3 regions of the Photobacterium sp. NCIMB 13483 genome follow, and region 3 is predicted to be linked to each of the others. Evidence: riboswitches for the same ligand, from Rfam matches in the RefSeq annotation. Region 3 holds a riboswitch; each other region holds the start of a gene.
The links. A riboswitch is a leader RNA that binds a small molecule or an ion and turns the genes downstream of it on or off. The one in region 3 is predicted to bind lysine.
Positions count from the first base shown of each region.

Region 1: linked by a shared signal. The riboswitch ahead of C9I86_RS00960 (Na+/H+ antiporter NhaC family protein) and the one ahead of C9I86_RS16345 (Na+/H+ antiporter NhaC family protein) in region 3 are both predicted to bind lysine.
Region 2: linked by a shared signal. The riboswitch ahead of lysC (lysine-sensitive aspartokinase 3) and the one ahead of C9I86_RS16345 (Na+/H+ antiporter NhaC family protein) in region 3 are both predicted to bind lysine.

Region 1 is NZ_PYLV01000001.1:197,745-205,888, forward strand. It holds gene minD (septum site-determining protein MinD) at 1-254, opposite strand, end outside; gene minC (septum site-determining protein MinC) at 279-983, opposite strand; gene C9I86_RS00945 (YcgL domain-containing protein) at 1,206-1,478, shown strand; gene C9I86_RS00950 (lytic transglycosylase domain-containing protein) at 1,494-2,465, shown strand; gene C9I86_RS00955 (H-NS family nucleoid-associated regulatory protein) at 2,675-3,070, opposite strand; lysine riboswitch at 3,452-3,633, shown strand; gene C9I86_RS00960 (Na+/H+ antiporter NhaC family protein) at 3,742-5,334, shown strand; gene C9I86_RS00965 (thymidine kinase) at 5,508-6,086, shown strand; gene hisIE (bifunctional phosphoribosyl-AMP cyclohydrolase/phosphoribosyl-ATP diphosphatase HisIE) at 6,254-6,874, opposite strand; gene hisF (imidazole glycerol phosphate synthase subunit HisF) at 6,871-7,644, opposite strand; gene hisA (1-(5-phosphoribosyl)-5-[(5-phosphoribosylamino)methylideneamino]imidazole-4-carboxamide isomerase) at 7,654-8,144, opposite strand, start outside.
Region 2 is NZ_PYLV01000027.1:53,098-61,241, reverse strand. It holds gene metH (methionine synthase) at 1-3,288, shown strand, start outside; gene lysC (lysine-sensitive aspartokinase 3) at 3,369-4,736, opposite strand; lysine riboswitch at 4,849-5,030, opposite strand; gene C9I86_RS17155 (alanine--glyoxylate aminotransferase family protein) at 5,238-6,356, shown strand; gene C9I86_RS17150 (PglL family O-oligosaccharyltransferase) at 6,414-8,144, opposite strand, start outside.
Region 3 is NZ_PYLV01000025.1:5,516-13,659, forward strand. It holds gene ccoN (cytochrome-c oxidase, cbb3-type subunit I) at 1-580, shown strand, start outside; gene ccoO (cytochrome-c oxidase, cbb3-type subunit II) at 573-1,181, shown strand; gene ccoP (cytochrome-c oxidase, cbb3-type subunit III) at 1,178-3,364, shown strand; lysine riboswitch at 3,516-3,690, shown strand; gene C9I86_RS16345 (Na+/H+ antiporter NhaC family protein) at 3,774-5,363, shown strand; gene C9I86_RS16350 (VOC family protein) at 5,462-5,902, shown strand; gene C9I86_RS16355 (Qnr family pentapeptide repeat protein) at 5,969-6,619, opposite strand; gene C9I86_RS16360 (cystatin domain-containing protein) at 6,933-7,331, opposite strand; gene C9I86_RS16365 (5-carboxymethyl-2-hydroxymuconate Delta-isomerase) at 7,423-7,764, opposite strand; gene C9I86_RS16370 (Sbal_3080 family lipoprotein) at 7,993-8,144, opposite strand, start outside.

The DNA of each region.
Region 1 (8,144 bases), on a different contig from region 3:
ACAAAAAGATTATCCACACGCTTATCTTTAATTAGCGCCTGACTTAGATTTGCTTCGCCATTAATAACATTAACGAAGTCATAAACGACACGGCGTTCACAACCCATAATGAGATCGAGATTACGCAGGCCGATATCAAAATCGATAACTGCAGTTTTTTTACCGCTCAGTGCTAGACCAGATGCAAGAGCAGCACTTGATGTTGTTTTACCAACGCCGCCTTTACCTGAGGTAACAACGATAATTCGTGCCATTTACTCAATTCCTTCTTAAAACTTTTATAAAGCTAGGTGTTCTATACTGAGATTATTGTCTTCAAGAGATATGACAACACCTTTGCCCCAAAACTCTTCCTGAATGTTATCACTCAGCCAGTAGTTTCCCGCAACAGAAATTAGTTCAGATTGTAAGTTTTGACAGAAAATTGTCGCACTTTGCTCACCATTTGCACCCGCAATAGCGCGCCCACGTAGCGTGCCATAAATATGGATACAACCATCGGAAAGAATTTCTGCACCAGCACTGACATTACTGAGAATAACGAGATCACGATTACGAGCATAAATTTGCTGCCCAGAACGAACAGGTGTACGAATAATTAACGTTGGTTCTTTATTATCTGTACTTACTGGGGTATCTAATGTTTCAGTTAAAAATTCAGATGGCTCATCTTTAACTGGTCTTGCCGCATTCATAATAGCAAAACCAGCTGCTTTTGCTTGTGTTTGCTGTGTTTTATTTTTACAACCACCAATACCGACAGGGATCATACCTGCATCGATCACTCCCGCTTTTAGTTGTTCAAAATTAATATCTGTATCAACTTGTGAGATATCAATAACAACGGGTGCAGAAGCGAAAAAATTTGGTGCAAGTTCAACTTTGTCTTTTAGCTGATTAGTTACTTTACTAATGTCATTATCAACTAAATGAAGAGCAGAGAGCGTGAACGAGCTCCCTTTTAGTTCAGCTATCTTGGTCATAGGTATATTATGGCTAAGATTTTAAATTAACCATTTAGTTCATTATCACAAAGGTACTAGCATGGTATATTTACTCGCGGTTAGGGGCAAGCTATCCTTGCGCTGACGTTGGTTTTTCAGACAAACTTCTCACACAATTAACTTAAAACTGAGTCAATAGTGAATGATTGCTCGTAATCTTGTGCTGAAATGTATGGCGCATAAATGAAATAGGCTAATTATATGTTGTGTTCAATCTACAAAAGTTTAAAAAAAGACAATACTTATCTCTACATTAATAAAAAAGATGATTTTGCGGACGTGCCCGCACAATTAATGTCGACCTTTGGCAAACCTCAATTTGTTATGGTAATCAAGCTAGAAGGTAGAACGTTGGCACTGGCTGATGTTGAGAAAGTAAAAGAAGCATTGGGTACTGTCGGTTTTTATTTACAGGTACCACCACCAGTGACTAATTTATTAGAACAATATAAGGCTGATAAAGCCGCTAAATAATAAAATAAGGCTATTATGTATAAGCGTTTGATATCGATTTTTGTTGCCCTTGGGGTTGGAATGTCCTCTTCTGCATTTGCTAATGAAGAAGGATTTGATGCCTATGTGGATAAATTAAAAGTAGAAGCGCGTGAAAAAGGTATTTCTGAACCGATAATCGGTGCCGCATTTAACGGTATTAAATATACAGCGCATGCTGTTAAAGCTGATAATAATCAACCTGAAAAGAAACTGTTATTAGAGCAATATATTACTCGTGCAGTGCCTGACTGGAAAGTAAAGCAAGCGAATCGTCTCTATCAACAAAATAAAGAAGCGTTAGAACGTATTGGTAAACAATATGGTGTTCAACCGCGGTTTATTGTCGCTTTATGGGGCGTAGAAAGTAATTTTGGCAAGATTCAAGGTAATTACAATGTTGTTGAAGCATTAGCAACATTGGCTTATGACGGTCGTCGTGAAGCTCTATTTCGTAAACAAGTCATGGCTGCATTAGAAATATTACAAGATGGTCATATTACGATTGATGATATGAAGGGATCTTGGGCTGGTGCGATGGGTCAGTGCCAATTTATGCCAACCTCTTATCTTACTTATGCTGTTGATGGTAACGGCGACGGTAAAGCGGATATTTGGAATACAAAAGCGGATGTTTTTGCCTCAGCGGCTAATTATTTAAAACTTTCTGGCTGGAATAGTGAATATACGTGGGGACGTCCAGTTAAGTTGTCACAAGTATTAGCTGAGAGTTATGAAGGTACGGAAACAGAAAAAGGAAAGACACTGGCAGAATGGAAAAAATTAGGTGTGATGAATAGCAGTCATGGTGCATTACCTGCTGCTGATATTCAAGCATGGTTAATTCAGCCTGATGGCGGTGAAGGTAAGTCCTATCTAATATATGAAAACTATCGAACATTACTTAAATGGAATCGTTCGCATTATTTTGCTTTAGCAGTAAGTGCATTAGCTGATCGTATTCAATAACACAGTTATTATTAGATCTGTATACAAGTTTAATGAGTGATAAAAAAGCTAGGCATTAATGTCTGGCTTTTTTGTTATTTATGATTGTCACTAATATATATTGTTTTATTCTTGCTAGCGATATTTATAAGCGAAATAATAATCGTAATATTGATAGCAGATATAAAAAAAGCCTAAACAAGTTAGGCTTCTTTATTTAAAATCTTAGATTAGATTTCAAACTCATCAAGAGATTGACCATCATCTAATGCTTTCTTTAGCGCGCTAGGCGTACGGCCTTGGCCTGTCCATGTCTTTTCATCGCCATTTTCATCGATGAATTTATATTTAGCTGGACGAGTTGCACGTTTAGTTTTTGGTGCTTTTGCTAAACTTGCTAGTAATTCTTCTGGGTCAATACCGTCGGCTAATAGCATTTCACGATATTGAGCTAGTTTTTCATTACGCTCATTTTCTTTAGCTTGTTCTTCAGCTTCAGCTTCTGAACGTTCAGTAACAACTGTTGTTAGTTTATCTAACGCTTCTTCAAGTTGCTCTAGTGTATATTCGCGCGAAAGTGCGCGTAGGCTTCGAAGGTTTAAAAGCGCTTTCATTGCATCAGACATTTTATATTTCCTGTTATTTTTAATTAACTGTAAATAATAATAGCAGCATTAAAACATTTTTTGCAATAGTAATACTTTTATACATTACGTGTAAAACATTTTAATCATTTCTTTATTTAAAAAATAGTTATGTTCGGTATATGACACTATTTATAAAATATTTCTTCATTAAAAGTATAAATATGAGCCAAACAGTTTTAGTTATTGTTGTTGCTCTTTATATGTTAAATGATAATAAAATTAAAAATGGTATACCGCTTCGTTATTGCTGAACCTTTATAGTTGTTGCTAATCCATTTGTGATATCTATTGTTAATAATTTTAACTTACAGTGTTGCAAAGTTGAATCGTTTACGTAGAATGTTTCATTACATCTTTAATGATAAGGGTAGAGGTGCATTGTTTATTAGTAACTAATATGAGGGTGATACCTATGACTATTAGTGAAAGGGGTCAATGCCGAAGTAAGAAGCATATATCAAATACTCTTACTGGGGTTACATTGAATAAGTGTAATACTGCCATAGTAGATAAAGATATAACTATGGAGCGCTACTGTAGAGGCTGGGAAGGCTAACCTTCTTTCTATATACTCAATTTAATATGCCATCATGGTTATATCTAGCAGTAGATCTTCTAACCAGAATTGGTTGTCGTAGAGATTATAAACTTTGATAGATTATTCCCACTCCTTAACATCCATTATTCCGCCATTAGTCGCGCTTGGCTTGGCGATTCTTACGCGTAGAGTTCTATTGTCTTTAGGTACAGGTGTTGTGCTTGGAGCATTATTTCTTAATGATTTTTCTTTCGCTAATACAGCGTCCTATCTTGTTACATCAATCAAAGGGTTATTCATTGCAGAGGATGGCATAAATACTTGGAATATGAGTATTGTGCTGTTTTTAATATTGCTCGGGATGACCACTGCGTTATTAACTTTGTCTGGGGGGACTCGTGCTTTTGCTGAGTGGGCACAGACAAAAATTAAAACCAAACGTGGGGCAAAACTTTTGGCCGCTTTTTTAGGGGTATTCATTTTTGTCGACGACTATTTTAATAGCCTTGCGGTTGGTTCTATTGCCCGTCCTGTAACTGATCGTTTTCAAGTTTCACGTTCAAAGCTTGCTTATATTCTTGATTCAACGGCAGCACCTATGTGTGTATTAATGCCAGCATCAAGTTGGGGAGCTTACATTATTACGCTTATCGGCGGAATATTAGTGACTCACGGCGTTACTGAATATACGCCATTAAGTGCCTTTATGACGTTAGCTCCAATGAATTTTTATGCTATTTTTGCATTAGCAATGGTGTTTGTGGTGTCATGGTTCCAGTGGGATATTGGACCCATGAGAAAACATGAAAGAGCGGCTTGTCATGGTCGTGGAACTGATGTCGGCGGTGATGTTGATGATCAGGCGAAAGACTTAACAGAAGAGCTCGATATCAAAGAGAGTTTGCAAGGACGAGTTGGTGATTTAGTGTGGCCAATTATTATTCTTATTATTGCTACGTTCTTTTTTATGGTATTTACGGGCTATCAAGTTCTTGTTACAGAAGGTAAGCCATTTTCATTATTAGGCGCTTTTGAAAATACCAATGTTGGCCAAGCATTATGTCTTGGTGGTAGCTTTGGTTTAATTGCCGCGATTATTCCTGTGTTTCGTCAACGTATTGCAGCAAAAGAGATCAGTAACACGCTTTGGGTTGGCGCAAAATCAATGTTTGGTGCAATTTTAATTCTATTGTTTGCATGGAGTATTGGTGGCGTTATTGGTGATATGAAAACGGGACAATATTTATCTACCCTTGTTCAAGGTAATATTAATCCAGCATTACTACCAATGATCCTGTTTTTATTATCAGGCATTATGGCATTCTCAACCGGCACCTCATGGGGAACATTTGGCATAATGTTACCTATTGCTGGTGATCTCGCTGGGGCGACTGAAATTAGTTTAATGTTACCTATGCTTGCGAGTGTGCTTGCAGGTTCGGTGTTTGGTGATCACTGTTCTCCAATATCTGATACGACGATATTGTCATCGACAGGTGCTCGTTGTCATCATATAGATCATGTAGCGACCCAATTACCTTATGCATTATCTGTGGCCGTTATTTCTGCGATTGGATTCTTAACCTTAGGGATTACAGATTCATTAGCATTAGCATTTTTAGTGGCAACTGTTGCATTTATATTAATGTGTTTCCTTTTATCATGGTTGTCGAGCCGACCATTAAAAGGGGCGGCATTGCGTTAATAGTAAACGTTATTAAAATAACCCAATGGGCGTAAATTGAACCAGTTGATGATGATCAACTGGTTTTTTTATAGTAACAATAACAGTTGTTGACCTAGGTACTTTCCATTACCAGTAATTTTATGTAGCATCTGCGCGATTTTTAAATGTAATTCGTATGACTAGGAAAGCTAATGGCCCAGATGTATTTCTATTACTCAGCAATGAACGCTGGGAAATCGACCACATTATTACAATCATCATTTAACTACCGTGAGCGCGGCATGACGCCAATTATTTTTACGGCGGCGATTGATGATCGTTTTGGTAAAGGTAAAGTTAGCTCTCGCATTGGTTTACAAGAAGATGCTGAATTATTTAATTCAAAAGATGATTTGTACCAGATATTAATCAACTTTTCGAATGCAGGAAAAATTGATTGTGTGCTAATTGATGAATGCCAATTTTTAACCAAAGAGCAAGTTTATCAATTAACTGAAGTTGTCGATAAATTAGATATTCCAGTGTTATGTTATGGATTACGTACTGATTTTCTTGGCGAGTTATTTGAAGGTAGTCGTTATTTATTATCTTGGGCTGATAAATTAGTTGAGCTAAAAACAATTTGTCACTGTGGTCGTAAAGCAAATATGGTTATTCGTCAAGATGAAGCGGGTAATGCTATTGCTGATGGTAATCAGGTTGAGATTGGTGGTAATGATCTTTACCTCTCAGTGTGCCGCGCGCATTATAAAGAAGCACTGGGGCGATAATACGCATTTAAATGAATAAAAAAGGAAGCATAGCTTCCTTTTTTTATGCGGCAATAACAATTTCGTTGCGTAATAAAATAAGTAACATCAGAATAACAGGTGTTGTTTGAATCTTATTGTATGATTTATGAGATTATTACGTATTGCATATTAATGACGATTACTCATTATTGTTGGTGACGTTGTTTAAGTTTATTGATGACATCTTCCAGAGCAAGATTCTGATCTTGTAATAGAACCAATAAGTGGTAAATAAGATCAGCTGATTCACAGACTAATTCCGCTTTATCACCCGACGTTGCCGCAAGCGCGACTTCAACCCCTTCTTCGCCCACTTTCTGCGATATACGTTTGGTACCACGGTTATAGAGGCTCGCGGTGTAAGATGAGTCGGGATCTGCACCTTTACGATCAGCCAGTACTTGTTCAAGTTGATGAAGGAACACCAGTGCCGGTTGAGTATTAGTCGTGTCATCATTACCAAAACAACTAGTGGTGTTTAAATGACAAGTTGGGCCAATTGGATCGACTTGAATTAATAACGTATCTTGATCGCAATCGAGCTGAATACTTTTTAGGTGTAATACGTTGCCTGATGTTTCCCCTTTGGTCCATAAGCGATTTTTAGTGCGTGACCAAAAAGTGACTTGTTTAGTGGCTAATGTTTTAGCTAACGCTTCATCATTCATGTAGCCCAGCATTAATACTTGGCCACTGTTGTTATCTTGAATAATAGCAGGGATCAATCCGGCTACTTTTTCCCAATCAATAGATGTTGTTAAACTCATAGTCGAATCTCCAGCTGTTGTTGTTTTAGATAGTGCTTTAACTCACCAATATTAATGATTTGTTTATGAAATACTGATGCCGCCAGTGCGCCATCAACATTGGCGAGTTGAAATGCATCATGAAAGTGTGACATTTCACCCGCGCCACCAGAAGCAATTAAAGGCACGTTACAGACACTGCGTACCATATTGAGTTGATCTAAGTCGTAACCGTTACGCACGCCGTCTTGGTTCATCATATTTAATACGATTTCACCTGCGCCACGACGTTGGACTTCTTCAACCCAATCACGTGTTTGCCATTGAGTGGCTTTGGTACGGCTTTCATCTCCCGTAAATTGATAGACCTGATATTGACCCGTTTCAGCATCAAAATAGGAATCAATACCGACAACAATACATTGCACACCGAACTTATTCGCTAGTGTGGTGATTAATGACGGATCAGCCAATGCTGGTGAATTGATAGAAACTTTATCGGCACCAAATTGAAGAATACGGCTTGCGTCTTCAGCTGATTTGATGCCACCTGCGACACAGAATGGAATATCAATCACTTCTGCAACGCGAGATACCCAGCTTTTATCAACGACTCGGCCATCGCTTGAGGCGGTAATATCATAGAAAACCAGTTCATCTGCACCTTCTTCAGCGTAACGTTTTGCCAGTGGTACGATGTCGCCAATGATTTCGTGATTACGAAATTGGACGCCTTTTACAACCTGACCATCACGGACATCTAAACAAGGAATAATACGTTTAGCTAACATGTGTTCTCCTTAGCTATTCCAACACGTAAACGCTTGTTCAGCGCTAAATTTACCGTCAAGCAGAGCTCGACCCACAATGACGCCAGCCACGCCTGAACCTTTTAATGCTGTAATATCATCAAGTGAGCCAATGCCGCCCGATGATTGAAATTGGACTTGTGGATATTGACGGCATAAATCAACATACAATTCGACGTTTGAACCTGTGAGTGTGCCATCGCGTGAAATATCAGTACACAAGACGTGTTTTAATCCTACTTTTAGAAAGTCTTCAAGTAGCGTTTCAATGGTGACACCTGAGTCTTCTTGCCAGCCTGATACCGCTACAATACGGTTGCCGTTGTTATCAATATTAATATCAAGGGCTAATACAATATGCTCTGTACCGTATTTTTCGATCCAACCTTTAACCCTTTCTGGTTGTTTAACGGCAGTTGAGCCAATAACTACCCGTTGTGCGCCAGCATGGAGTAAATCACTGACATCTTGTTCGCAGCGTA
Region 2 (8,144 bases), on a different contig from region 3:
TTTGTGGCGGGTGTTTTAGGGCCAACGAACCGTACTTGTTCTATTTCCCCTGATGTCAATGATCCTGGTTTTCGTAATGTCACTTTTGATGAGTTGGTGATTGCCTATCGTGAATCGACCCACGCGTTAATCAAAGGTGGTGTTGATATTATTTTGATTGAAACTATTTTTGATACTTTGAATGCTAAAGCCTGTGCTTTTGCGGTCACTGGGGTTTTTGACGATCTTGGTTATGAGCTTCCGGTGATGATTTCAGGAACCATCACTGATGCCTCTGGACGTACGCTTTCAGGTCAAACTACTGAAGCTTTTTATAATTCTTTGCGCCATGTAAAGCCGATTTCCTTTGGCTTAAATTGCGCCCTCGGTCCTGATGAGTTACGTCAATATGTGGCTGAGTTATCCCGTATTTCAGAGTGTGCTGTTTCCGCTCATCCTAATGCAGGGTTGCCTAATGCGTTTGGTGAATATGATCTTGAAGCTGATGAAATGGCTGAGCATATTAAAGAGTGGGCTCAGCAAGGTTTTTTAAACTTGGTTGGCGGCTGCTGTGGTACGACACCGGAGCATATTCGGCAGATGTACCAAGTGACTAAAAATATTAAACCTCGCGTATTACCTGAGATTAAAATTGCCTGTCGGTTATCGGGATTAGAACCGCTGACCATTGAGGCTGAAAGTTTATTTGTTAACGTTGGTGAGCGAACCAATGTTACTGGCTCTGCACGTTTTAAACGCTTAATTAAAGATGAACTTTATGATGAAGCGCTAGAGGTTGCTCGGCAGCAAGTTGAAGCTGGTGCTCAAATCATTGATATCAACATGGATGAAGGCATGTTGGATGCGCAAGCGGCAATGGTGCGCTTCCTTAATTTGTGTGCGACTGAGCCTGAGATCGCTAAAGTGCCAATTATGGTTGATTCATCAAAGTGGGAGATCATTGAAGCTGGACTGAAATGTGTTCAGGGCAAACCAATAGTTAATTCTATCTCACTCAAAGAAGGTAAAGAGAATTTTATAGCTCAAGCTAAGTTGCTACGTCGTTATGGTGCCGCAGTGATTGTGATGGCTTTTGATGAAGAAGGCCAAGCTGATACACGTGAGCGTAAAATTGAAATTTGTACTAATGCTTATCATATTCTTGTCGATGAAGTGGGATTTCCACCGGAAGATATTATTTTCGATCCCAATATCTTTGCGGTTGCGACAGGTATAGAAGAACACAATAACTATGCGGTCGATTTTATTGAGGCTGTTGCTGATATTAAACGAACGTTACCTCACGCGATGGTTTCGGGTGGAGTGTCTAATGTCTCGTTCTCATTTAGAGGCAATAATCCGGTTCGAGAAGCTATCCATGCGGTGTTTTTATATTATTGTTTTAAAAATGGCATGGATATGGGGATCGTTAATGCAGGTCAGTTAGCTATTTATGATGATCTGTCTGATGAATTACGTAATGCCGTTGAAGACGTGGTACTTAATCGGCGTGATGATAGTACCGATCGCTTGCTTGATATTGCCGCTAATTATCGTGATAGCGGTGCGATTGAAGAAGATCGGACTCAGCAAGAATGGCGTAGCTGGCCAGTTGAAAAGCGCTTAGAACATGCGCTGGTTAAAGGCATTACTGAGTTTATTGTTGAAGACACTGAACTTGCGCGAGCCAATGCAAGCAAGCCATTAGAAGTGATTGAAGGTCCACTAATGGCGGGTATGAATGTCGTCGGAGACTTGTTTGGTGAAGGCAAGATGTTCTTGCCTCAAGTGGTTAAATCCGCTCGCGTTATGAAACAAGCTGTTGCCTATTTAGAACCTTATATCAACGCCGAAAAACAAGCGGGATATACCAACGGTAAAATTTTATTAGCCACAGTAAAAGGCGATGTTCACGATATAGGTAAGAACATTGTTGGAGTCGTACTTCAATGCAATAACTATGAAATTATTGATTTAGGTGTGATGGTATCATGCGATAAAATATTGCAGGTCGCCCAAGAACAAAACGTTGATATTATTGGACTGAGTGGTTTGATTACGCCATCACTTGATGAGATGGTACATGTTGCCAAAGAAATGCAGCGACGTGGGTTTGAGGTGCCATTATTGATAGGTGGTGCCACCACTTCAAAAGCGCATACTGCAGTGAAGATTGAACAAAATTATCAACAACCGGTGGTGTATGTCTCTAATGCCTCACGCGCTGTTGGTGTCTGTTCGGCATTATTATCAGAGCACCAGAAGCCAGCATTTGTTGAGCGCCTAGCTGCTGAATATGATGTTGTACGTGAACAGCATGCACGTAAAAAGCCACGAACGCCTCCAATCACCTTAGATCAAGCGCGTGCAAATGCGGTAATGCTTGATTGGGAAAATTATACGCCGCCGCAACCAAAACAAGCGGGTGTGCATACTTTTACCGATTTCCCGGTGGCTAAATTACGCCAATATATCGATTGGACACCCTTTTTTATGACTTGGTCATTGAGTGGTAAATATCCAACCATTTTACGCCATGAAGTTGTTGGGGTTGAAGCAACCAAGTTATTTAACGACGCTAATAAGATCCTTGATGACATTGAACGTACAGGCATGATCAAAGCTAATGGCGTGTGTGGGTTATTTCCTGCCAATAATATTGGTGATGATATTGAAGTATATACCGATGATACTCGTACTGAAGTACTAACGATATTGCATGGTTTACGCCAACAAACCAAGAAGCCCAAAGGGCCAAATTATTGTTTATCTGATTATATTGCCCCAAAAGAAAGCGGCAAAGCCGATTGGATTGGTGCTTTTGCAGTGACGGGTGGGATTGGTGAATACGATATTGCTGATCAGTTTAAAGCGCAAGGTGACGATTATAATGCGATCATGATTCAGGCGGTGGCGGATCGACTTGCAGAAGCGTTTGCTGAGTGTATGCATCAAATGGTACGTAAACAAATCTGGGGTTATGCCGCTGATGAAGATCTTAATAATGACGATTTAATTCGTGAAAAGTACCAAGGTATTCGTCCAGCTCCTGGGTATGCCGCCTGTCCTGAACATACCGAAAAAGGGGCGATTTGGCAGTTATTGGATGCAGAAGCCAATACTGGCATGGTGTTGACCGAAAGTTATGCCATGTGGCCGGGGGCTGCAGTATCTGGTTGGTATTTCTCACACCCAGATGCGCGCTACTTTGCTGTCGCACAGATCCAGCATGATCAGTTAGCAAGTTATGCTGATCGCAAAGGTTGGGATTTGATCGAAGCTGAAAAGTGGTTAGGGCCTAATTTGTAAAATAATCATTAGGTTAAAATAAAAAAGGCGCAAACATTGCGCCTTTTTTTTATCTTTTTTCTTATTTGTTCTGATAGTGATTATTCTAAAAGTTGTTGGTGCAGGGTTGTTATGACTGATTTAGCATCGGCTTCATGGACTAAAAAGCACAGATTATGCGGGCTAGCACCATAACAAATAAGGCGTAAATTATACGCATCAAGTGCGCCAAAGATATGCTTGGCTGAGCCTTTACTGTCACTCATATGATTACCAATCAACGCCACTAACGATAATCCCTGTTCAATATCAACACGGCACAATTGATTTAATTGTTCAACGGCAGCGGAAGGTAATGTTGGGGCACCACCGCCAGTATCGGTTTGATCGAGCGTTAACGAGACACTGACTTCTGAGGTGGTTATTAAATCGACCGAGATTTTATGTTCTGCCAAAATACGAAACACTTCGGCTAAAAAGCCATAAGCTTGAAACATATTAAGACTGGTGAGTGTCACCATAGTCTGATTTCCACGCAATGCTAGTGCTCTAAAGAGTGGCGCTTGATTCACGGTTTTTCTGATCCATGTTCCACCTTGTTGCGGCGCTGTTGATGAACCAATAAATACTGGAATTTGGTGGCGAATGGCTGGAACCAGTGTTGATGGATGGAGGATCTTAGCACCAAAATTGGCCATTTCAGAGGCTTCACTAAAGCTGATTTCTTTGATCGGTTTCGCTGCAGCTGTAATGCGAGGATCGGTAGTGTACATTCCCGGAACATCGGTCCAGATCTCTAGCGTGGTCGCATCAACGGCTTCTGCAATTAATGCTGCACTATAATCACTGCCACCTCGCCCTAGTGTGGTGGTATTGCCAAGCTCATCACGGCCAATAAAGCCTTGTGAAACCACAATCTGAGTATCGATAAGTGGCACTAAATGTTGTTGAGCTAATTGGCGAATAAGTTCGGGTTGCGGTAATGCTTTACCAAATTGGGTATCAGTACGCATGACATCACGAATATCAAATCGTATCGCAGCAGCATTCATTTCGACTAAAATTTGATTAAAAAGATGGGTTGATAATAGCTCGCCATGACTGACTAATTTGTCAGTAAGTTGTGATGATGATGCTATTGCTGCCTGCGCAGAGGCAGAGGCTATATCATCTAATAGTGTGTAAATAGCACCACTCACTGCGTGTGGATGCTGAAGTTGATCCAGTATCTGTTGGTGAGTCGTGGTTAATTGCTGTAAATGTTGTTGGCGTAAAGTGATATCACTAATCCCCTTGGCTAAGGCGACCAGTAAATTGGTCACGCCTGAGCAAGCACTTATTAACACTATTTTGGTGTGTGGATTGGCAATAACTATATTGGCACTGCGACACATTGCGGCATAGTTGGCGACACTGGTGCCACCAAATTTGGCCACAATCACTGGGTTGGTTGTTGCGGTCGAAAGCATGCTCATTACGGTGTTCTCCCTTATATCGTAAATACTGCAAAGTAGACTTTTGCTTCGGAAGAATTCCCGACGTCCATTGTCGAGGAGGTAATAGGCAGTAACGCTGGTGCGGCTACCCAGAAGCTCCCCATCATAGTCAACCTGACTTAGATGACAGCCTGAGAGATTCAACTCTCATAGCCGATATCATCTGCCCCAAACAGGTGATATCTCGGCGTTACTCTCCCTCACAAAATTGATTTAGGGTTGGGCCCTTCAATTTTGCTACCTAGGTAACGCACCTCTTCTGTCGTGAATAATCACTGTTGTTATTGAATAGGAAATCGCCCTTAGTTGTCAATTGTTAAATGATAATTTCTCGATAGTTAACAAAAAGTAGGTATAACTAACAGGATCTCAGGTCGTTACTTGCAGCTTTGGCATTGCTCTAATACTCTGTAATAACGATTAATCTTTCCATCACCCTATTGATAATAATCATGATTTAATGGAGTTGAATCTATGCCTATCACCAGTTTTATACCGCCTCAAAGAACACTTATGGGACCGGGGCCCTCTGATATCTATCCACAAGTATTACAAGCACTAAGCCGACCGACAATTGGTCACCTTGATCCGCTATTTATTAAAATGATGGATGAGCTTAAGCAGCTACTACAATATGCATTTCAAACGAAAAATACGTTTACGATTGCGGTGTCAGCGCCAGGTAGTGCGGGTATGGAAGCCTGTTTTGTTAATTTGGTTGAGGCGGGAGATAAGGTATTAGTTTGCCGTAATGGTGTATTTGGCGATCGTATGCGAGAGAACGTTGAACGCTGTGGCGGTATAGCCATTATGGTTGATAATGCATGGGGCGAGCCTGTATCTCCTGCTTTGGTTGAACAAGCATTACAGACCGATCCTGATATTAAAATTGTTGCTTTTGTACATGCAGAAACGTCAACTGGCGCATTATCTGATGCAAAAACCTTGGCTGAAATTGCACGAAAGTATGGCTGTTTAACCATTGTTGATGCCGTAACATCTTTAGGTGGCGTACCGTTGCTGGTGGATGAGTGGCAACTTGATGCGGTTTATTCTGGTAGTCAGAAGTGTTTATCTTGTGTACCTGGATTATCGCCACTGACGTTTTCCGAGCAAGCTATAAATAAAATTCAGCAACGTAAAACAGCAGTGCAAAGTTGGTTTTTAGATCAAAGTTTAGTGCTGGGGTATTGGAGTGGTGAAGGTAAACGTAGTTATCACCATACTGCGCCTGTTAATAGTTTATACGCTCTACATGAAGCTTTAGTGTTGTTACATAACGAAGGGTTAGAGCAAGCTTGGCAACGACATCAACGGACGCATCTTGAATTGAAAGCTGGACTTGAAGCGCTAGGGATTGAATTTGTGGTTGCAGAGGAATATAGGCTACCTCAGCTTAATACGGTTTATATTCCAGAAGGCGTCGATGATGCCGCGGTAAGATCGACTTTATTAGAGCGTTATAATTTAGAAATTGGTGCAGGATTAGGCTCGCTTGCAGGTAAAGCATGGCGGATTGGATTGATGGGTTATGCTGCGCGCAGTGAAAATGTCGCTTTGTGCCTTAAAGCCCTTGAAAGCACATTGAAATAAAGTAGTGATGAACCATCAATAGCGATAGCGTTCGCCATTGATGGTTGTTCGTCATGGTTACTTTGCTGATGACGTTGTGGTTGTTGCGGCGCTAAGTTGTGTGAGGCTTGGAAATAGTTGTTGTGCTTCTGCCGCCACTTGCTCAGCTTGAGCAGTGTTACCTTGATCGTTATATGCTAATACTAAGTTCTGATATAACGCTGGTCGTGGCCAAGTGAGGGCTTTTTGATTAGCCCAAATAATATAATCTGTCACCAATTGGGGTTTATTGGTGGCGATTCCAACTTGTAATTGAGTGTGGTGTAAATCCCACTCAAAGCGATCTTGCCATGCCCATGGATTATTCACTTTGACTAAATAATTGATATCAACTGGACGTGTTGTTTCAAACTTAGTCAGTAACCATCCTGAATATAAGGTGGTGATCATAAAACTGGTTACCATTATCGGTATTGTGATGGCACTGACTTTAAGAGCAAGTACATATTGAGTTTGATAGCGATGGTATTTGGTGGTGAGATTATCGACCCAGAAGATCAAAATAATAAACATGATCCAATGGGCAAGTGAGTGATAAAACGGATATTCCAGTTGCGTATGTAATACGATTGGGAAAAATAAGCCAACTAACGCTAACTGAGTACCATTTGGGGCTTTCTTGATGCTAATCATGACCGCTAATGCTGCAATGATTAACCCCAGCAACGGTACAATTCCACCTTCTACAGCCCAAAAAAGTAATTCATTATGCGGGTGATCTAAGCTTGGTACCCCCGCAGCTTGATGCGCTGGATCTCGCTGATGCCATAATGCGGTTTGGGTGATGTAGGTGACTTCAAATTTACCATAGCCATAACCTGTTAGGGGCTTAGTGGTAAACATCTCATAGGCTTGTGGCATGATGGTTGCGCGCTGGCTTTCTAATGTTACTCGTGCTTGTTGTGCAAAAGAGCTGTCGGTAACGGTACTAAATTGCCATGCTAATGCCATGCCTAATAATAACATTAAGCCCCACATACGCTGTTGATATTTTGCCGCAAAGCGAAACAAATAAGGCAGCATTAATAATGAACCAATGCTTGCACCCAACCAACCTGTACGTGAGTTTAGTACCACCAGTAGTGGAATCGTTACGACAGGAACAGCGAGTAAGATAAGGTGTTGCCAGGCCCATTTACCTCGATAGCGGGGTAAGCGTGCTAATAGATAAGCGGCAATAACAAGTCCCGTGGCTAAGAAACTCGCCATCACATTGGGTTGTTGGAAGATACCGTAAGGGCGGTTAGCAATAACGTCATAACCAAAACGGTTGTGGGTTGATAGTCCTAAAAATTGATACCAACCAAAGGCAGCTTCGAGCAATACCGCAATAGTAATAAACCATAATAGTCGTTGGCGTTGATTATGAGTAAAAACAAACTGCTGTAAGCTAACAAAAAATAAAAAACCAGCCCAGAGGGTGAGTAAGCGGTTTGAAGTGCCAAAGCCATCGGCATTAGCATAAAAAACGGGAAGTGACAGAAGTAGACAGCTACCAAATAAAATTAACGTCATACGAGAGTAACGCCAAATTTTTTGACGACAAATTTCTAATAAACCGCAACTAATGGCAAAGCTAAATGGAATCCATGCACTGGCATTAAAAGATAGCTCAAGTCCTGAACCGCCAGGGTTGTGCTGAAAGTAGTGCATTGCAACGATAAAAAATATACCAACGCTGGCTAAGAATAATCGCACTAAAGATAAAGGCTTAGAAATCCGTTTCTGTTCTAATTTCGTACCTTGAAG
Region 3 (8,144 bases):
GGGTGGTGCATTTAATAGCATTATGACCTTACTCAGTAACAAACCTAAGCTCAAGCATGATTACATTATGTGGTTCTTTTTCTCCGCCATTATCTATTATGCCCTTGCCACATTTGAAGGCCCATTACTGGCTATTCGTTGGTTTAATATGATTGCGCACAACACTGACTGGATCATCGGTCATGTGCATTCTGCGGCTCTAGGTTGGGTGGGCATGTCTGCCATTGCGGTTTTTTATTATTTTATTCCCCGCCTTTGGGGCCACCAGCAATTATGGTCGAATCGCTTAGTTAAATGGCATTTTTGGTTTGCACATATAGGAATTCTTATTTACGCAGTAGCATTGTGGATCGCTGGCATTGGTCAAGGTTATATGTGGTTACAACAAGAGCCAAATGGCAGCTTAACTTATAGTTTTGTAGATGCAATGAACTTTTCCTCACCATGGATGTTGGCGCGTTTCATCGGTGGTGTCAGCTTTGTATTTGGGTTAGTACTAATGATATATAACCTTTATCGCACCCTAAAACAGCCATTAACAACCCCATCCTCAACTGAGGAGATCAATGAACATGCTTAATAAAGATTTCACACAATCGGTGTTTATCTTAATTATTTCCACCGTCATTGTTGCCAGTATTTCTTTTCTTGTTTGGGTGCTACCCGCATTCTTTTATCAAGACAAACTAATTGCAGAATCCAGTGCTAAACCACTGACAGCATTAGAAGTCGAAGGCCGAGATGTCTACATCAGTGAGGGCTGTCATACTTGCCATACTATGATGGTGCGCCCCTTAGATGCAGAAATAAAACGTTATGGCCGCTATAGCCGAGAAAGCGATGACATTTATGAATTTCCTAATTTATGGGGATCTAAACGTACCGGCCCTGATCTCACCAATCTTGGACGCAAATACTCTGATCAATGGCATGCTATACACCTAAATAATCCACGTGATGTTGTACCCACCTCTATCATGCCCGCCTATCCTTGGTTATTTGAACAGGTGCTAGATGGAGAAGATGCAGAAGCAAAACTCAAAGCATTACGCATATTAGGTGTGCCTTATAATGATAAAGAAATACAACAAGCACGCCTTGCCGTTAAAGGTCATACCAAAGCTGAGGCACTGATTGCTTATTTACAAAGTCTAGGACACGAGCAGGGAGTACAGCAATGAACACTTTCTGGAGCAATTGGGTTACATTATTGACCTTACTGTTTTTAATTTTTATGCTCATCGTCGTGGTGTATTATTGGCGAAAAAATCATACTGCAGATAAAGATAAAACAGTTGATAGTTTTGATAACATTCAAGAAAACGATGCTGCTGTTCCTAAGTTATTATTGTTCTCTTATGGCATTGCATTTCTATTCGCTGCTATATTTTTAGTGCTTTACCCTGGACTTGGTAACTGGCAAGGCTTAATGGCATGGAAATCAACCAGTGAAGCTACTCAGCCTCATGCGACTGATTTAGAAGCACAAATCATACAAGCAAAACTCAGCGACAGTTCATATCTGCAATTGAGCCAAGACGATACCATAGTAACCACGGGTAAAGCCCTGTTTCAAACCCATTGTGCCGCTTGTCATTTGAGTGAAGCGGAAGGTCAAACCCACTTTCCTAACTTAACTGATGATGTGTGGCTTTATGGCGGTACAGATAAAGATATTTATCACTCCATTACTCAAGGCCGTAATGGTGTTATGGCGGGTTGGAAAACTCTTCTATCTGCTGAAGATATCAATCATGTCGCCACTTATATTGCCTCGTTACAAGCTGATCGTATTCTTTCAGCATCAAGTTTTGCATTACAGCAAGGTAAAACTGTCTTTAATAAAAACTGTACCAGTTGTCACGGTAGTGATGCAAAAGGCAATCAATTACTAGGTGCACCCAATTTAACCGATAATATCTGGTTACATAATGGCAGTATTGAGGGCATTACGCATACCATAAACAATGGTCTTAATAATGTTATGCCAGCCTTTGCCCAGCAACTTTCTGATGCTGAAATTCAAGCATTAGGCGCCTATCTACGTCATCAAAATACTGTTCGTAAAACCGAAATTGCCCAATTAAACAAAGAGCAAATTACTCAAGGACAATATCTCGCTTACGCTGGAGACTGCGTTGCTTGTCATACTGGTGAAGGTGGCGAATTATTTGGTGGCGGATTAGGTTTTGTTACTCCATTTGGTACATTGTATTCCACTAATATTTCATCGCACCCTGAATTTGGAATTGGTGATTACACATATACTGAGTTTTATGATGCTCTGCATAAAGGTAAAGGCAAGCACGGCTATCTTTATCCTGCAATGCCCTACTCTTCTTATCAATACATCACTGATGCTGATACCAAAGCATTGTGGGTATACATGCAATCACTCGATTATGTGAATACTCGTAATTTAGATAACCAAATGATGTTTCCAAGTAATATTCGCTTAGGCTTATTAGGTTGGAATATCGCATTTCTTGATACCGACCCATTACAATATCCAGCCAACAGCACTGAAACTTGGCGTCGAGGTAAATATTTAACCATGAGCTTAGGTCACTGTTCTGAGTGCCACACACCACGAAATATTGCTCAAGCGTTAATTGCCGATAAGCTCTTTCAAGGTAATTTAATTGATGGTTGGATGGCACCTGATATTACCGCAACCGAGCTTTATCAAGATCGCTGGGATGTAAATTCACTGACTGATTTTCTTAAAACAGGCCATTCCGAAAAAGGCACCGCATTTGGTGGTATGGCGGAAGTGGTAAAAAACAGTACCCGCTATTTAACCCGTGAAGATGTCAGTGCTATTGCGGAATACCTTATTACAGGCGACAAATATAACGTAGTAGATAAATCGGTTGGTCAAATTACACCACCAGGCTTTGGTGATTTAACACCAGCACAAATAAATATTCAGAATCCTAATTTAGCTGAAGGTCCTGCCGATCAACAAACTAAAGATCAACAATTATATGGGCTGTATATTCAAACCTGTGGTGCTTGTCATGGCCCAGATGGTAAAGGTCGCGAAGGTATTGCACCAGCACTGCTTAATAATGGCATCATCATGCATAAAGATCCGTATGACACCATTGCCGTTACTATTCGAGGCTTAATGCCAAACTTCTTAGAACAAGAAATAGATTTTATGCCAATGAGTAGTTTTAACACCGTTTTAAATGATGCTGATTTGGCTCAATTAATTACATTTGTACGTCAAAAATTAGGGGGAAGAAATATCCCTGTGGCAGAAAAAGAGGTAACTAAAATTCGTCAAGATCTTATCAAAGCAGGATTTGCAGGCAATATTCATAATATGACCCAACCGATGAACGACAATCCTGAATAACGAAACAATATGCAACAATAACGAAATAAGCATGTGCTAACTGATTGAAACTATAATCAGTTAGCTGAGCTGCTGTATTTTAAACCTATTACACAATTTAGCATTATTTTTTATTGCTTGTGAGAAATATCTAGGTATAGTCAAGACTAATCCTTTGAGTAGAGGCGCGCTGCCTAAAAGTATTCGGTTGGAGGGAGATCCCCAATGAGAGCCGAAGAAAGGAGTCAGCGCCGAAGTAATTATTGAGTCATCAATAATCGCTGGTTCTGTATTTAATAAGTACAGAACTGCCATAGTTATGTTGTCTATGGAGCGCTACCCTAAGGGATAAGAAGTATTATTTCTAAAGAAATCTGTTTCTCTATCCTTTCGGTAGATCTCCACCTTATTATAGGTGTTTAAGAGATCCATGAATTTAGTTCAATATTCTGATTCATTATTATCAGTAGTTCCCGCACTACTGGCAGTTATTCTTGCAATTACTACCCGCCGCGTATTGTTATCTTTAGGCGTGGGCATTATTGCAGGATCAATCCTTCTAAATAATTTCAACCCACTCGCAGCACTACAATATCTTTTACATCAAATTCTTGGCTTAGTTTGGGCTGATGGTGCGATCAACACCAGTAACGTTAACATGTTATTATTTATGTTATTACTCGGTGGTTTGATTAGCTTAATGACCGCAACAGGCGCAACCAAGGCATTTGCTGAATGGGGTGTTCGTCGCTGTAAAGATCGTCGCAGTGCCAATATCTTAACGGGTATGATGGTATTTGCCTTCTTTATTGATGACTTCTTCCACAGCTTATCTGTTGGACCTATTTGTCGCCCCGTAACTGACCGTTTTCAAATTTCACGAGCAAAATTAGCTTACCTGTTAGATTCAACCGCAGCACCGGTATGTGTTATTACCCCTATTTCATCATGGGGTGCCTATATCATTGCGATCCTTGGTGGTATTTTGGTGACCAACGATATTACTGAAACGAGTCCGATTTCATTATTCGTACAGATGATTCCAATGAATCTATATGCTGTGTTTACCTTATTAATGGTGCTTGTGGTTATCACGTTCCAACTTGATATTGGTCCAATGCGTAAGCACGAAGAGCGCGCACGTGACGGCCAACTTTGGGATGAATCAAAAGGTCACCCAAAAGGGCTAGAAATCACCACAGAAGGTGAAGGTAATGGCACCATGATTGATATGGTCTTACCAATTCTTACTCTGACTGTTTCTAGCGTTGTGTTTATGATCATCAGTGGCGCAGAAGTTTTAGCCGCTAAAGGTCTGGCATTTAGCTTAATTGGCTCAATCGAGCATACAGATGTAGGTTCATCATTAGTGTATGCCGCATTATGTAGTCTTGTAGTATCCATTGTGTTAGCACTGCGCTTAAAGTTGCCACTAAAGACATGGTTAACAGCTGCACCTCAAGGTGTTCAAGCGATGATGCCAGCAATTATCATTCTGTTATTTGCATGGACAATTGGTACTGTTGTCAGCGATATGGAAACTGGCCAATACTTAGCATCATTAACAAAATATGGCCTACCTGTTGAGTTACTGCCTGCATTAGTGTTCTTACTTTCATGTGGTATGTCTTTTGCGACCGGCACTAGTTGGGGTACATTTGGTATCATGCTGCCATTGGCAGGTGATATGGCGATTGCAAGTGATGTTAACTTATTAATGCCTATGCTATCAGCAGTATTAGCAGGTTCTGTCTTTGGTGATCACAGTTCACCGATTTCAAGCACCAGTATTTTGTCAGCAACAGGTGCAGGCAGTCATCACATGGATCACGTTATGACGCAGTTACCTTACGCATTAACTGTCGCTTTCGGTGCTTTCCTTGGCTACCTTGCAATGGGTATAACAGGCTCAACCATTATCGGTATTGCAGTAAGTTCAGTCTGGTTCATCGGTTGTTGTGTCTACCATGTGCGCCAAGATAAGAAACAACAACTCGTTGTAGCGACGCAAACTCATTAACAACAACCGCTATTAACGATAATCCCCGTTCGTTTTCGTGCTTATTTGATTTATTCTATAGCACTAAACCGCGGGGATTTTTTTGATCAGGAGAAGTAATGGAATATTTACACACTATGGTACGTGTCAGTGATTTAGATGCCTCACTGGACTTTTACTGCAATAAATTAGGGTTAGTTGAAACAAATAGAAAAGAAAGTGAACGTGGGCGTTTTACATTAGTATTTTTAGCCGCACCCACTCAAGTACAAACGGCGGCTCAAACACAATCGCCATTATTAGAATTAACCTACAATTGGGATGCTGAAGCCTATACTGGCGGCCGTAATTTTGGTCATCTTGCATTTCGTGTTGATGATATTTATCAATTATGCCAACACTTACAAGACAGCGGCGTGACGATTAATCGCCCACCCCGTGATGGTCATATGGCTTTTGTCCGTTCGCCTGATGGTATTTCAATTGAATTACTGCAAAAAGGTGAGCCGTTATCCCCTGCTGAACCGTGGGTTTCACAAGCTAACATTGGTGAATGGTAACCATTAATCAATGCTGCCACAGGCATATCCCGTATTCCTGTGGCGATCATTGATTAGCATAACTATTTATAAAACAACGATACCTAAATTACCTAATAGTTGCTCTTGTTGCCAATCACAAATTTGAGCCCCTTCCAAAGACACTCGGCGAACATCAACATTATCAAGATCAACATGGCATAGGTTAGCTTCATTAAATATCGCTTGTTGCCATTGCTCACTTGAAAATTCACCACGGCTTAAATCAGAACCTTTAAATGACACGCCGATTAAATTAGCGCCACGCCAACGGTTTTCAAATAGCTCACATTTTTCAAGCATCACACTTTCTAAGTTGGCATAGCTCAAATCACATCCAGAAATAAATGCCGAACAAAAGAAAGAATTATGCGTAATGTAATTAGCAAAAGACGCATAATGGAAATCAGCACCTTTAAGATTACATTGGTGCAATTCAATACCAAAGCATTGTGCGTTACGAAAATTTGCCATCGCTAAATTACAACCTTTAAAACTGGCATCTTTTAATTTCGTATAAGCAAAACTGCAACCGTCAGTCTCTCCTGCTTCAATAAAGCTACAATCAATAAAACAAGCATCGGTTAAATTTGCACGTGAAAAATCACAGCGAAAAAACTGACATTGTTCAAAGGTTGCTTCACTTAAATCTTGATGGGAAAAGACTTCGCCATCGAATTGTTTTTTTGCAACATGCATCAATTATTACTCTATTAATGTCTAAAAACAGCCCTATATTAATAACAAAAAACCATTAATTACCAGTAAAAACAGTGAACTAATAAATATTTTTTTACATTAGCTTAAATAGCTAAATCTCGCGTTTTTAAGGGGTGCTAGTCATGTTATTTAAAATAAAATGCATGAACGTTTATTGTTTTTATTAACGCCTAACAAAGGCGCTATTAGGGTGTTATAAATAGACATAAAAAAACAGCCGCTGGTATTGATCAATAATCAATAGCAGCAGCTGTTTTTTCATTAGAGGTTGCGGTTAAATAATAACCACACGCTATAAATGATTAGGCACATCACAATTTGAAGCAGCGCCAACTTTCTTGTTTACTGATTCAACAGTGTAAGTGTTTTTTAAACTACGGAAAACTTTAGCGGTATAAACGTCATGATTTTCGATTGAAAATGTAACGTTGTAATTCATACCAGCAACAACTTGTTGAGTAACATGAATAACATTTTTTAACTGATGATCACCAGCAATGTCTTTTACTGCGGCTTGTGCTGCAGCCGTTACTTCAGGTGTGATTTCACCTTGTTGCCAGCCACCAGGAATTGCGTGAGTATAGTCACAGCCCGTTTGCATATTTGCCTCGTTAGTCGTTTTAACATCTTGTGCACTACACGCCACTAACGCTAATGAACCCAAAGCAACAACCAGAAGTTTCTTATTCATGACTTTTCCTATTTATAGTAGACATCTCTATAACAACATAAAAACAGTGTTCATTGCAAATAAAATTGAAAAAAAAGATTAATTTGCAACTTTATACTACATATTTCCGATAAGATTGCTGATTAATATCTTCAATCTCCACACTAATGGCAATATCAGAATGAAACATAGAAGCGACATTATGCAATATCAATTCAGATAACATATCTTTCTGCTGTTCAGAACGGTCGGGTAAAATACGTAATGTAATATGCACAAATGGCTTGGCTGTTGTTCCCGTTCGATAAATTTCATAAGGAACAAGGCGAGTTTTTATGTCTTCTTCTTCAAAAATACCTGAACTAAAAATAGAAAAATGCGCGGTAGTCATTAATTCATTTAAATCAATGTCGTTTTCTAAATCCTTGGCATATTCCACGATACAATGTGGCATATTGTTACTCCCTCTTTAGTACAGCTAATATTTTGTAACACTAGCGCTGAATAAATATCATAACCACTTAATATCGCTAATATTAGTTTACCAAATTAGATTTTAGTCACTAATGTATCAATCTGTGAGCAATGCCAAATTATCACCTTGTGAGATTACAAACGAAATCAAGAATAACAGCTAAAAATTATCTTTATTTCGACTGTAATATACGAACAAACTATAGTATTAATTTACAGTAGATGAATTCGCAGCCTTTGTTGCTTGAGCTGGCGTCATTTGACCAAATAACGTATCCATCATAAAACCAATTCGTTTGCTCGCATTACCAAATTTATTAGGGTTAGCGGTGTAAGGTACCTTAAACTTAATATCACCAA